2 regions of the Kutzneria chonburiensis genome follow, and region 1 is predicted to be linked to the other one. Evidence: predicted binding sites of a transcription regulator. Region 1 holds the regulator's gene; the other holds the start of a gene.
What was found. The regulator HspR, encoded in region 1, represses chaperone genes until heat shock. The targets are predictions, from matches to a motif close to ANNTTGAGTNNNNNNNACTCAANNT.

Region 1 (7,073 bases):
AGCAGCGGGGCGGTCAGACCGTCACCCTGGGCCAGCAGTGCGGCGAGCAGGTGCACCGGCGTGATGTCGGGATTGCCGGCCATCGTCGCGGCCTGGGCCGCCTCGGACACCGCCTGCTGCGTCTTCGTGGTCGGGTTGAACTGGTTCATCTCCCACCTTCGGGGCGAGACTTCGGGGTCACTCGATTCAACGTCAGAAAAGTTGAGTCTGTTCCGCTCAAGTACGAGCATACCCGAGTGGGCCGGCTCACCTCACGGTGTCACGCCAGCTCAACGGCCACATCCGGGCCGTTCACCCACATGCGAATCGGGGTTGTCCCCAAGGCCGGCGCGGTTGTCCACAATCCCCAGGTGACGATCCACAGGTCGGCATGGTCGACTGCGCCGTCCGGGTGGTCACGCTTCCAGCGACGCCCGCAGCGACGCGACCAGCTCACGCAGCACGCCATTGGCCGCGCTCAGCCGCGAATCGTCCCAGTCGCCGAAGGCCGACCGGATCAACTCGGCCTGCTTCTCCTTCCAGCCGGCCAGCACCTGAAGGCCGCGCTCGGTCGGGCTGATCAGCGCCACCCGGCCGTCGCTGGGCGACGGACGGCGATCGACAAGGCCGGCCTTCTGGAGCTGGGCGATCTGCCGGCTGACCACGGAGGTGTCGACCACGCGCTGCTCGGCCAGGTCGGACACCCGGACCTCGCCGCGGGCCACCACGTCGGCCAGCAGCGCGCCGGCCGCCGGGTGCAGGCCGAACTCGTCGTCCCAGAACCGGGCCCGAGCCGCGTTCTGGATCTGGTTGAGCATCCGCAGCTGCCGGATCAGCTCGAGCGCCTCGTCGACCGACGGCCCCATCACAGCACCTCGTTCAGCCGATCCAACAGGGCGGAGAACGTGTGCATGTCCTCGTTGGACCAGTGCGAGAGCCGCTCCCACAGCAGCTTGCGGCGGTCGCTGCGGACGGCGTCCAGCCGGTCGTGGCCGGTCTCGGTCAGCTGCACGATGCGGGCCCGGCCGTCGGCGCTGTCCACGGCCCGTTCCAGCAGGCCGAGCTCCTCCAGCCGGGCGATCTGCCGGCTGACCGTCGACTTGTCGAGGCCGGTGCGCTCCACGATCTCCGCGGCGCGCACCGGTCCGGTCTCGTACAGGTGCACGAGCAGGGCGTACGAGGCGGTGTCCAGGCCCGGGTGGACCTGCTTGGCGACCTGCAGGGAGAAGCTGCGGGCCCGGCCGAACAGCACCGAAAGGGCCCGCTCCACGGCCTGGGCTGCCTCCCGGCGGTCAGCCTGATCGTGCTCGTCCACCCTTGGTCCTCCATCCGCGTCACACGAACGTCAAACCGTAGTGGTCGGGGTGTCCGATCCCCGCTAGCGGGCCGCCGTTCTGGCCGATCGGACGCCGAAGAAGTCCCCGCCCTTGCTGCGGCGGTCGTCGGTGCCCCAGTCCCGGGTCCGGTCGACCGGCACCAGCCTGGGGATGTGCTTGCGGCAGTGAATGTAGGCCTCGACCACCTCGAGCACCACCCAGCGCTCGGGCGTGCGGCCGCGGTCGAACTCGGTCGGTAGATCGGGGTGCACCGCCCGCAGCTCGGCGTCGTCGACGATGCGAGCCCGGCCGTTGACGTGCAGGCCGATCAGGTCGTCGACGAAGTCCAGCAGCAGCATCGCCACGTGGGCGTTCTCGCTGATGTTGCCGAGGCTGGCCATGACGCCGTTGCCCCGGTACTCGGGATAGGCCAGCCAGCGCTCGCCCAGCACCTGGACGAAGCCGCGCGGGCCGGCCCGGAAGGAGACGTCGCACTCGCCTGCGGCGTCGGCCGTGCCGATGAAGGCCATGTCCATGCGTGTAACGAACCCACGCATCTCGTCGTTGAGATGGTCGAGGACCTGATCACGGTAGAAGCGGGTGGCCCGGTCGACCGAGCCGAAGGCGCGCTGGAGCAGGTGCTCGCCGCGCGAACCGGGTAAGTGGGCCGCGTCGGGCATCGCGCCCAACGGATCGTCGGGGTGCAGGGTGATGTCGGTCACCGCGGGGGACGGCGCATCCGACAGCTCCAGCTGGAGCAGCTCGGGACCGGCGGTACCGGTCGGAGCAAGGTGGACGGGGGTCACGGTGATCCACCGTGTCACGCCGACCGCGTTCTGCACACCCCCGGCCCATTCTTCGCCCGTTCGTGGGAAGGTCTGTCAACAGTTAGTTACCCCGGTTCGCTCGAACGTGGCATCAAGTCCCACAAGGACCCGATGTCGAGTTAGGGTCCACCCTGTCGGGGGACGGATGCTTGACCACGGGGTGCCTTGCCAGGTGCCCCTGACTACGTGGAGACTGCGCCCGGACCATGACAGCCAACGCCGTGTTGAATCCCTTGCCTGCGACCAACCCTCAACGCGAACCGCCACCTGGTGTCACCGCGATGGTGCGGATGATTCGCGAGAGCTTCGCGGTCGTTGAACCCTGCGCCGACGAAGTGGCGAAGTTCTTCTACGGGATGCTGTTCAGCCTCGCGCCGACCACCCGGGACATGTTCCCGGTGAACATGTCGGTGCAGCGCAGCCGCCTGCTGCGGGCCCTCGTGCACGTGGTGCAGATGGTCGACCGCCCGGACGACCTGATCCCGTTCCTGCGCCAGCTCGGCCGCGACCACCGCAAGTTCGGCGTGGTCGCCAGCCACTACGAGTCGGTCGGCACCGCGCTGCTGGCCTCGATCAAGAAGTTCGCCGGCAAGTCGTGGACGCCGCAGGTCGAGCGGGCCTGGGCCGAGGCGTACACGATCATGGCCCGGTCCATGCAGGAGGCCGCGGCGGCCGACGAGGGCCCCGCCTTCTGGCCGGCCACCGTCGTCGACCACAAGCGCCTGAGCTGGGGTCTGGCCGTCGTCCGGGTGCAGCCCGACTACCCGGTGCCCTACCAGCCCGGCCAGTACGTGAGCGTGGAGACCCCGCAGCGGCCCCGGTTGTGGCGCTACTACAGCCCGGCCAACGCGCCCCGCGAGGACGGCACCATCGAGTTCCACATCCGCGCCGTCAACAGCGGCTGGGTCAGCCGGTCGATCGTGGCCCACACCCAGGTCGGCGACCAGTGGCGGATCGGCGCCCCGATGGGCCGGCTCACCGTGGACCGCGAGGGTGAGCGGGACATTCTGATGGTCGCCGGCGGCACCGGTGTCTCCCCGATGCGGTCCATCCTGGACAACCTGGCCCAGTGGGGCGAGAACCCCCGGGTGCACCTGTTCGTCGGCGGCCGCACCCGTGAGGACCTGTACGACCTGGAGAACCTCCAGCGCATCGCCCAGAGCAACCCCTGGCTGACCGTGGTGCCGGTGGTCGAGTCCGAGCCGGGCCTGCAGGGCTACGAGCACGGCTCGCTGGCCGACGTGGTCACCCGCTACGGCGCCTGGTCGGACCGGGAGGTCCTGGTCTGCGGCTCGCCGGCGATGATCCGGGCCACCGTGTCGCGGATGCTGGTGGCCGGCACGCCGCTGGACCACATCCGCTACGACCCGTTCACCCTCGACTAACAACCCCGGCGAGTCCCGCTTAGCGTCACACCGAAAGCACGAATCCGTTTCGTACTTTCGGTGTGACTGTGGGCGGGACTCGCCGGGGTTACTTCTTGGGCTTCCAGACCACGATCTGCTGCTGCTGACGGACCGGCACCAGGTCGCGGCGGTACGAGGCGTGCACCGCGGCCGCGGCCTGCTCGGCCGCCGCGTGCGCCGCGGCCAGCTCCTCCAGCAGCTCGGTCAGCCGGGACTTCAGCGCGTCCACCTGGTTCTCCAGGTCGATGATGCGCTTGATGCCGGCCAGGTTGACGCCTTCCTCCTGGGACAGCCGCTGCACCTCGCGGAGCAGCGAGATGTCCCGGGCCGAGTAGCGCCGACCACCGCCGGTGGCCCGGCCCGGCGACACCAGGCCGAGCCGGTCGTAGCTGCGCAGCGTCTGCGCGTGCAGCCCGGAGAGCTGGGCCGCCACCGAGATCACGAACACCGGAGTGTCCTCGTTGGTCCCCGGCGGGAACGAGAACGGGTTGCCCATCACGTCTCACCCTTTCCCAGCAGCGCGTCCAACTCCGCCCGCGGGTCGTGGTCGGCGGTGGCCTCGGCGTACGCCTTCAGCGCCTCCTCGGCCTTGCCGTCCAACCGCGACGGCACCGCCACCTGCAGCGTGACCAGCAGGTCTCCCGTGCGGCCGTCCCTGCGCTCGATGCCCTTGCCGCGCACCCGCAGGATGCGGCCGCTGGCCGTGCCCGGGTGCACCTTCACGTTGACGCTCGAGTCCAGCGTCGGCACCGTCAGTGTGGTGCCCAGCGCCAGCTCGGGGAAGGTCACCGGGACCGTCACCGTGAGATCGTCACCGGATCGTCCGAACACCGCGTGCGGCGTGACGTGCACGCGGACGAACAGGTCGCCGCTGGGTCCGCCGTTGCGTCCGGGCTCGCCCTGGCCGGCCAGCCGGATCCGCTGACCGTCGTCGACACCGGCCGGAATCCGCACGGTCAGCGTGCGCACCTTGGTGCTCACGCCCTCGCCGGCGCACTCCGGGCACGGGTCGTCGATGATCTTGCCGGTGCCCCGGCAGTCGCGGCACGGCTCGCTGAACGCGAACGCGCCCTGGCTCCGGCTGACCAGCCCGGCGCCCTTGCAGGTCGGACAGGTGCGCGGCGTGGTGCCCGGCTTGGCCCCCGACCCGTGGCAGGTGCCGCAGGTCGACGGGCTGGACAGCCGCAGCGGCACCGTCGCGCCGCGGACCGCCTCCACGAAGTCGATCCGCACGTCGGTCTCGACGTCGTCGCCGCGCTTGGCCCGCGTCGCCGACGCCGCTCCCGCGCCTCGCCCGCCCCGGCCGAACAGGCCGCCGAGCAGGTCGCCGAGGCCACCCTGCCCACCGCCGGCCTGCGCCCCGCCGAACAGGTCGCCAAGGTCGAACGAGCTCGTGCCGCCGCCGAAGCCGCCACCGCCGGGCCGGAACCCGCCGGAGCCGAACAGCCGCCGGGCCTCGTCGTACTGCTTGCGCTTCTCCGCGTCCGACAGCACGCCGTAGGCCTGCGAGACCGACTTGAAGCGGGCCTCGGCCTTGGCGTCACCGGGGTTGGCGTCGGGGTGCAGCTCCCGGGCCAGCTTCCGGTACGCCTTCTTGATCTCGTCGGCCGTGGCGTCGGAGGAGACGCCCAGGTCGCCGTAGAAATCCTTGTCGATCCAATCCCGTGCGCTCACCGGGCGTCCCTCCCTCCTGCGTGGTACTTACTCAGCGTTCGCCGGCTCATGGTCGGTGACCGCGACCAGCGCCGGCCGCAGCAGGCGCTCGCCGAACCGGTAGCCGCGCCGGAGCACGGCCGTCACGGTCGGGCCGGTCACCTCGGCCGAGGTGTTGTGCTGCACCGCCTCGTGCACCGAGGGGTCGAACTCCTCGCCCTCGTGGCCGAACGGCTCGAGGCCGCTGGCCTGGAGCACCGCCACCAGCTTGTCGCTGACCGACTTGAACGCGCCGGTCAGGTCGCCGTGCGCGGCGGCCCGCTCCACGTCGTCCAGCACGCCGAGCAGCTCGTTGACGATCTGCCCCTTGGCGGCCGTCGCGTTGACCTCGCGGTCCCGCTCCACCCGCTTGCGGTAGTTGGCGTACTCGGCCTGGAGTCGCTGGAGGTCGGCGGTCCGCTCGTCCAGCTGCGCCTTGAACTCCGCGGCCGGGTCGGGCACGGCGTCCTCGGCGGCGTGCCGGCCGGCGAGACCCTCGGTCTCGTCGGCCAGCTCGCCCGGCTCCACGTCGCGAAGCTGGCCCGTCTCCGGGTCGATCCGTCGGCGGTCGTTCACGACCACCGGCTGCTCCTGCTCGTCGCTCACTTCTTCGGGTCCTCGTCCACGATCTCGGCGTCAACCACGTCATCGGCCTGCGGGCCGGCCTGCGCACCCGGCGCGTCGCCGGCCGGAGCGCCCTCGGCGCCCGGCGCGTTGGCGTACAGCGCGGAGCCCAGCGCCTGGGACTCGGTGGCCAGCTTCTCCACCGCGGACTTGATCGCCCCGAGGTCGGTGCCCTTGAGCGCCTCCTGGGCCTCGACGATGGCCGCCTGCACCTTCTCCTTGGTGTCGGCCGGCAGCTTCTCGTCGTTGTCCTTGATGAACTTCTCGGTGCTGTAGACCAAGGTCTCCGCCTGGTTGCGGGTCTCGGCCTCCTCGCGGCGGCGCTTGTCCTCCTCCGCGTGCTCCTCGGCGTCCTTGATCATGCGGTCGATGTCGTCCTTGGGCAGCGCCGAGCCGCCGGTGATCGTCATCGACTGCTCCTTGCCCGTGCCCAGGTCCTTGGCCTGCACGTGCACGATGCCGTTGGCGTCGATGTCGAAGGTGACCTCGATCTGCGGCACGCCGCGCGGGGCCGGCGGCAGGCCGGTCAGCTCGAACATGCCGAGCTTCTTGTTCTGCGCCGCGATCTCGCGCTCGCCCTGGAACACCTGGATCTGCACGGACGGCTGGTTGTCGTCGGCCGTGGTGAAGATCTCGGAGCGCTTGGTCGGGATCGTGGTGTTGCGCTCGATCAGCTTGGTCATGATGCCGCCCTTGGTCTCGATACCGAGGGACAGCGGGGTGACGTCGAGCAGCAGGACGTCCTTGACCTCGCCCTTCAGCACACCGGCCTGCAACGCGGCGCCGACCGCCACGACCTCGTCCGGGTTCACGCCCTTGTTCGGCTCGCGGCCGCCGGTCAGCTCCTTGACCAGCTCGGTCACGGCCGGCATGCGGGTGGAGCCGCCGACCAGCACGACGTGGTCGATGTCGGCGATCTTGACGCCGGCGTCCTTGATCACGTGGTTGAACGGAGCCCGGCAGCGGTCGAGCAGGTCGGAGGTGATCCGCTGGAACTCGGCGCGGGACAGCGTCTCGTCCAGGAACAGCGGGTTCTTGTCGCTGTCCACGGTGATGTAGGGCAGGTTGATGCTGGCGGTGGACGAGGAGGACAGCTCGATCTTGGCCTTCTCGGCGGCCTCACGGATCCGCTGGAGCGCCATCTTGTCCTTGGTCAGGTCGATGCCGCTGCTGGTCTTGAACTTCTCCACCAGCCAGTCGACGATGCGCTGGTCCCAGTCGTCGCCACC
Region 2 (7,073 bases), 1.5 Mb from region 1:
GGGCGACCCGGACGAACTTGCGGCCCATCGACCGGGCCACCGACTCGCCCAGCGACGTCTTGCCGACGCCGGGCGGCCCGACCAGCGCGAGCACGGCGCCGCTGCGCCGGCCGCCGACGACCCCGAGACCCTTGTCGGCCCGGCGCCGCCGCACCGCCAGGTGCTCGATGATGCGGTCCTTCACGTCGTCGAGGCCCGCGTGATCGGCGTCCAGCACCGCCCGCGCCCCGGTGATGTCGTAGGCGTCCTCGGTCCGCTCGTTCCACGGGATGTCGAGGACGGTGTCCAGCCAGGTCCGGATCCAGCTGACCTCGGGCGACTGCTCCGAGGTCCGCTCCAGCTTGTCCACCTCGGTCAGCGCGGCCTCCCGCACCTTCTCCGGCAGGTCGGCGGCCTCCACCCGGGCCCGGTAGTCCTGCTCCTCGGACGCCGGCTTGCCGTCCAGCTCGGCCAGCTCCTTGCGGATGGCCGACAGCTGCTGGCGCAGCAGGAACTCGCGCTGCTGCTTCTCCATGCCCTCCTTGACGTCCTTGCGGATCGTCTCGGCCACGTCCAGCTCGGCCAGGTGCTCACGGCCCCAGGCCAGCAGCTTCTCCAGCCGCTCGCGGACGTCCACGGTCTCCAGCAGCCAGATCTTCTGCTCGTCGCTGAGGTAGGAGGCGTAGCCGGCCAGGTCGGCCAGCGCGGAGGGGTCGTCGACGCCCTGCACCGAGTCGACCACCTGCCACGCGCCCCGCTGCTGCAGGATCGAGGTGACCAGGGTGCGGTACTCCTTGGCCAGCTCGTGCGTGCTCTCGTCGACCGCGGGCTCGTCCTGGACCTCGGCCTGCACCCACAGCGCCGCGCCGGGGCCGGTAGTGCCGGTGCCGATGCGCACCCGGTCGGTGCCGCGGACCACGGCGGCGCGCTCGCCGCCGGGCAGCCGGCCGATCTGGGTGATCACACCCAGCGTGCCCACCTTGGCGTACTTGCCCTCCAGGCGGGGGACCAGCAGCACCTTCGACCCGGTGTCGCCGGCCTGCGCGGCCTCGACGGCCGCGCGGATCTCCGCGTCGGCGAGCTTGACCGGCACCACCATGCCGGGCAGCACGACCACGTCGTCCAGCGGGAGCACCGGGAGTGCCAGTGTTTCGCTCACGTCATCCTCCAAGGTTGAGTCGTACTGGCTCAACCAACTGGAGCCGGGAACTGTTCCCGAACGGCTGTTCGCCGTGAGCGATCTCGGCCGCCGACTACGTTTCGTGAGGTGGTTGACGGTGCGGCACACCTGTAGTCAACGCGCAGTGATGCCGCGCATTCCCTGCGTGTTGTTCGCCCGCGGAGTGTGGACAGGGCGTGACCGCGCCCCCACCATTAACACGATCGGGTGAAGTTAGTCGGAAGGGGTCGCGCGGATGCACCGTCCTCGGTGGATACCGGCCGACGTCGACCTCGACCGCCCCAACCCGGCCCGGATCCTGGACTACTTCCTCGGCGGCGCGCACAACTTCGCCGTCGACCGGGCCGCCGCCAAGCAGGCCGTGCGGGCCATGCCCGAGGTGGCCAACGGCATGCGGGCCAGCCGGTCCTTCCTGAGACGGGTGGTCAACTGCCTGGTCGCCGCCGGCGTCGACCAGTTCCTCGACCTCGGCTCCGGCATTCCGACCGTGGGCAACGTGCACGAGATCGCGCACCGGATCAATCCCGCCGCCCGCGTGGTCTACGTGGACAACGAGCCCATCGCGGTGGCCCACAGCCGGACCATCCTCGGCGACAATCCGCTGGTCGCGCCGGTGCGGGCCGACCTGCGCCACCCCGACTCGGTGCTCGGCCTGCCCCAGGTCCGCGAGATGATCGACTTCTCCCGGCCGGTCGGCCTGATCGCCATCGCCGTGCTGCACTACCTGCCCGACGCCGACGACCCGCACGGCCTGGTCGAGGCCTACCGCGACGCGCTGGCCCCCGGCAGCTACCTGGCCGTCTCGCACGCCACGGTCGACTTCGTGCCCGAGGAGCAGCTGGGCGCGGTCAGCGAGGTCGAGGGCATCTACCGCAAGATCAGCGCCCAGCTGCACCCGCGGACCTACGGTGAGGTGGCCAAGTTCTTCACCGGCCTGGAGCTGATCGATCCCGGCGTGGTGCCGGTGCGGCAGTGGCGCTCCGAGTGGAGCGACCAGAACGAGGGCAAGGTCCACCTGTCCTACGGCGGCGTCGCCCGCAAGCCCTGACGCCCTACGTGACCGGGCAACCCCTGATTCCCTACCTGAGTGGCTCATTTGCGCTTGGCGGCCATGTGAGCCACTCACGTGGGGGCAAAACGCCAAATGAGCCACTCACGTGGGGGTGGGGGCGCGTGGGGTGGATCTCGACTGTCGGGGTTGGGCGTGTTCGGTCGTTAGCATGAACCGACCAGACGGCGGTGGGAGCGAGGAACCCGGTGGGAGTCCGGGGCGGTCGCGCCACTGTGAAAGCCAGACACTCCACCACCGGCCGTGATGTCTCTACCCGGGGCGCGGGACCCCGAGGAGGGTACGGCTGATGACTTCGCGCGTCCTGCTGCTCTCGACGGCAGACACGGACCTGTTGGCGGCCAGGGCCAGCGGGGCCGACTACACGGTCGGCAACCCGGCTCGGCTGGAGGTCGAGGAGCTGCCGGCGCTGCTCCGAGACGCCGATCTGGTGGTGGTGCGGCTGCTGGGCGGCAAGCGGGCCTGGGAAGAAGGCCTGGACGCGGTCCTGGCGGCGAACAAGCCGACGGTGTGCCTCGGCGGTGAGGCATCGCCGGACGCGGAGCTGATGGCGGTCTCCACGGTGCCGGCCGGCGTGGCCACGCAAGCGCTTGCGTACCTGGTCGAGGGTGGCCCGGCCAACCTGGGGCAGCTGGCCGGCTTCCTGTCCGACACGGTGTTGCTGACCGGCGAGGGATTCGAGCCGCCGGTGAAAACGCCCGTTTACGGCGTGCACGGCGAAAGGCGGCACGAAGAAGGCAGGCCGACGGTCGGCATCGTGTTCTACCGGGCGCACGCGCTGGCCGGAAACACGGCATTTGTCGACACGCTGGCCGACGCGGTGGAGGCGGCCGGAGCCAATGTGCTGCCGGTGTTCTGCGGCTCGCTGCGCGGCCTGGCCGGCGACGAGTCCGAAGGGCTGCTCGAAGTCCTCAGCCGCTGCGACGCGGTCGTGGCGACGGTGCTGGCGGCCGGCGGGGCGGTGGCGGCGGACGCCAGCGCGGGCGGCGACGAAGACGCCTGGGACGCGGGGGCGTTGGCGCAGCTGGACATCCCGGTGCTGCAAGGACTCTGCCTCACGTCGTCACGGGCGGCCTGGCGGGAGTCCGACGCGGCACTGTCCCCGATGGACGCGGCGATGCAGGTGGCGATCCCGGAGTTCGACGGCCGGCTGATCGGCGTTCCATTCTCCTTCAAGGAGAACGGCCCGGACGGCATCCCGGTGTACGTGGCCGACGGCGAACGCGCGGCGAGGGTTGCCGGCACGGCGGTGGGGTTGGCCCGACTGCGGCACGTGCCCAACGCGGACAAGAAGGTCGCGATCGTGCTGTCGTCGTACCCGACGAAGCACGCCCGCGTCGGCAACGCGGTCGGCCTCGACACGCCGGCCTCGGCGGTGATCCTGCTCAAGCGGATGGCCGAGCAGGGCTACGACCTCGGCGGCCTCGACGTGTCCACTTTGGACGGCGACCGGCTGATCCACCGGCTGATCGCGGCCGGCGGGCACGACGTGGACTGGCTGACCGAGGAGCAGATGTCCGGCGCGGCCATCACGATCCCGTCGGCCACCTATCGCCGTTGGTTCGACGCGCTGCCGCAGAGTTTCCGCGATGGCGTCACGGAACACTGGGGTGCGGCGCCGGGTCAGCTCTACGTCACCGACGACGAGATCTACGTGGCCTCGCTCCAGTTCGGCAACGTGATGCTGATGATCCAGCCGCCGCGCGGCTTCGGTGAGAACCCGGTGGCCATCTACCACGACCCGAACCTGCCGCCCTCGCACCAGTACCTGGCCGCCTATCGCTGGCTGGAGCACGAGTTCGGCGCGCACGCGGTGCTGCACCTCGGCAAGCACGGCACACTGGAGTGGTTGCCGGGCAAGGGGTTGGGCCTGTCCGACGACTGCGCGCCGGATGCCGTGCTCGGCGGCCTGCCGATGATCTACCCGTTCATCGTGAACGATCCCGGCGAGGGCACGCAGGCCAAGCGCCGCGCACACGCCACCGTGGTCGACCACATGATCCCGCCGATGGCCCGCGCCGACACGTACGGCGACATGGCCAAGCTGGAGCAGCTGCTGGACGAGTACGCGACCGTGCAGGCGCTGGACCCGACCAAGCTGGCCACCGTGCGCGGCCAGATCTGGGAACTGGTCACCAGCGCCAAGCTGCACCACGACCTGCACCAGTCCGAGGCGCCCGGCGAGGACGACTTCGACGACTTCGTCATGCACATCGACGGCTACCTGTGCGAGATCAAGGACGTGCAGATCCGCGACGGCCTGCACATCCTCGGCCGCGCCCCGGAAGGCGAAGAGCTGATCAACGACGTGCTCGCGGTGCTGCGGGCGCGACAGGTGTTCGGCGGCAAGGTCGGGGCGATCACGGGACTTCGGGCCGCGCTGGCCGTCCACTTCGGACTGGACGAGGAGCGGCTGCTGGCCGATCCGGGCGCTCGCGTCGAGGCCGGCCGACTGTCCGAACTGGTCGACGGCCCGGCGCAGACCGGCGCCGATGCGGTTGACCTGCTGGAGGAGCTGGCCCGCCGGCTGGTGACCTCGGTGCACGACAACGGCTGGACGACCGAGGGCAGCACGGAAACCGTGCTGGGGGAACGTATCGAGGCAGTGGAGACGGTGCTCGCCTTCGCCCGCGACGAGTTGGTGCCGCGACTGGCCCGTACCACCGACGAGATCACGAATGTGCTGCGCGCACTGGACGGCCGGTTCATCGAGCCGGGCCCGTCCGGATCTCCGACCCGCGGCCTGGTGTCGGTGCTGCCCACCGGCCGCAACTTCTATTCCGTCGACCCCAAGGCGATCCCGTCCCGCAACGCCTTCGACGTCGGCTCGGCCTTGGCCGATTCGTTGCTGGAACGTCATCGCGCCGACACCGGGGAATGGCCGCGCAGCGTCGGTCTGACGGTGTGGGGCACGTCGGCCATGCGCACCCAGGGCGATGACATCGCGGAACTGTTGTGGCTGCTGGGAACCCGCCCGGTGTGGGACGACGCGTCGCGCCGGGTCACCGGCTTCGAGATCGTGCCGGTTCCGGAACTGGGGCGTCCCCGGATCGACGTGGTGGTGCGGATCTCCGGCTTCTTCCGGGACGCCTTCCCGCACGTGGTGGCGGTGCTGGACGACGCCATCGCCGCGGTGGCCCGGCTCGACGAGTCCGACGAGGACAACTACGTCGCCGCCCACTTCCGCCGCGACGTGGAAGAACACGGCGACGAACGCCGCGCGACCACCCGGATCTTCGGCTCCAAGCCCGGCGCCTACGGGGCCGGTCTGCTGCCGCTGATCGACTCCCGGAACTGGCGTGACGACGGCGATCTGGCCGAGGTCTACGCCACCTGGGGCGGCTACGCCTACGGCCGCGGCCTCGACGGCACGCAGGCCCGTGCCGACATGGAGACCGCGTACCGCCGGATCCAGGTGGCGGCCAAGAACGTGGACACGCGTGAGCACGACATCGCCGATTCGGACGACTATTTCCAGTACCACGGCGGCATGGTGGCCATGGTGCGGTCGCTGACCGGCGACAACCCGGCGGCCTACGTCGGCGACTCGGCGGTGCCGCACGCGGTCCGCACGCGCACCCTCGGCGAGGAGACCAAGCGCGTGTTCCGGGCCCGCGTTGTCAACCCCCGCTGGATATCGGCCATGCGTCGACATGGTTACAAGGGTGCATTCGAGCTGGCGGCCACAGTGGACTACCTGTTCGGTTTCGACGCCACGGCCGGTGTTGTCGACGACTGGATGTACGCGCAACTTGCAGAATCCTACGTTTTCGACAAGGAAGTTCAGGACTTCATGCGCACGTCGAACCCGTGGGCACTGCGCGGCGTGACGGAGCGCCTGTTGGAAGCAGCCGATCGGGGACTGTGGTCGCAACCGGACGAGACCGTTCTCGACCAACTGCGTACGGTCTATCTGGAACTGGAAGGCCAGTTGGAGGAATAACGCGCGCCGTTTGACCCCAGACCGGTGACTTCACGCGCATTTCCCCGCCAAAGGTCCTTTAATGACAGGGAGCGCACAGCGGGTTCGCCGCCGCGGAGACCATGCCGCGGCGGTGAACCCGAGGACCTCGGCCGCCGTACCAGACAGGGTCGGGTCCGTCACTGGGGAAGGGGTGCGCCGTGCGGTTCGAGCTGGTCCTGCTGTCCGCGATCGCCGCGGCCGGCCTCCTGCTGGGCTGGTGGCTCACCTCGCCGCGGTTCATCGGCTTCCTGGTGGCGCGGCGGCTGCGCCGGCTCAAGGCGGTGGCCCGCTCGCTGTCGCCGATGCTGACCGACGAGCCCGACCCGATGGCCAACGTGGTCGTGATCAACCGGGCCGAGTCGACCCCGGTGCCGGCGCAGCGCAGCGCCGAGCTGCCGCCCGGCGACACCATCGACACCCTGACCCAGCCGATCGTGAATTGACTGACGCGCCAATCAACTCAGGCGCAGGACTGACGCTTGGAAGGGGCCTTCCTCCACTCCGAGTGCAGGAAGGCCCCCTTCCAAGCGTTAACTGAGCCCGGGCTAACTCAGGCGCAGGGCCGAGTTGAGGCAGTCCAGTGCGGAGCTCTGGCGGCTGGCGTCGGCGGTGTCGAACGGTCCACTCCAGAACAGACCCAGCTGGTTGGCCTGGTTGCGGGTCTTCCACACGGCCAGCGCGTTGCGCACGGCGAACGCGGTGTAGGCCGATGACGGCGCGACCTCGTTGAGCGCCACCAGGTTCCGCACGAAGATCCCCTTGAACTGGGTCTGGTCCACGTCGCACCGTTTGGCCTCACACGACTCATGAAGCACACCGTTCCCATCGGTGAGCCTGGTCATCGCGGCGTTGGCGATGGAGGTGGCCGACTGCAACAGATC

Region 2: the regulator HspR is predicted to act here: its motif matches at 1,150-1,174, upstream of lon (endopeptidase La).

Annotation. Positions count from the first base shown of each region.
Region 1 covers NZ_CP097263.1:7,219,523-7,226,595, forward strand. The annotation lists gene clpB (ATP-dependent chaperone ClpB) at 1-149, opposite strand, end outside; gene M3Q35_RS33165 (MarR family winged helix-turn-helix transcriptional regulator) at 396-845, opposite strand; gene M3Q35_RS33170 (MarR family winged helix-turn-helix transcriptional regulator) at 845-1,294, opposite strand; gene M3Q35_RS33175 (pyridoxamine 5'-phosphate oxidase family protein) at 1,358-2,101, opposite strand; gene M3Q35_RS33180 (FAD-binding oxidoreductase) at 2,404-3,507, shown strand; gene M3Q35_RS33185 (heat shock protein transcriptional repressor HspR) at 3,596-4,024, opposite strand; gene dnaJ (molecular chaperone DnaJ) at 4,024-5,202, opposite strand; gene grpE (nucleotide exchange factor GrpE) at 5,230-5,826, opposite strand; gene dnaK (molecular chaperone DnaK) at 5,823-7,073, opposite strand, start outside.
Region 2 covers NZ_CP097263.1:5,766,428-5,773,500, reverse strand. The annotation lists gene lon (endopeptidase La) at 1-1,138, opposite strand, end outside; gene M3Q35_RS26025 (SAM-dependent methyltransferase) at 1,395-2,207, shown strand; gene cobN (cobaltochelatase subunit CobN) at 2,518-6,171, shown strand; gene M3Q35_RS26015 (hypothetical protein) at 6,351-6,635, shown strand; gene M3Q35_RS26010 (glycoside hydrolase family 76 protein) at 6,738-7,073, opposite strand, start outside.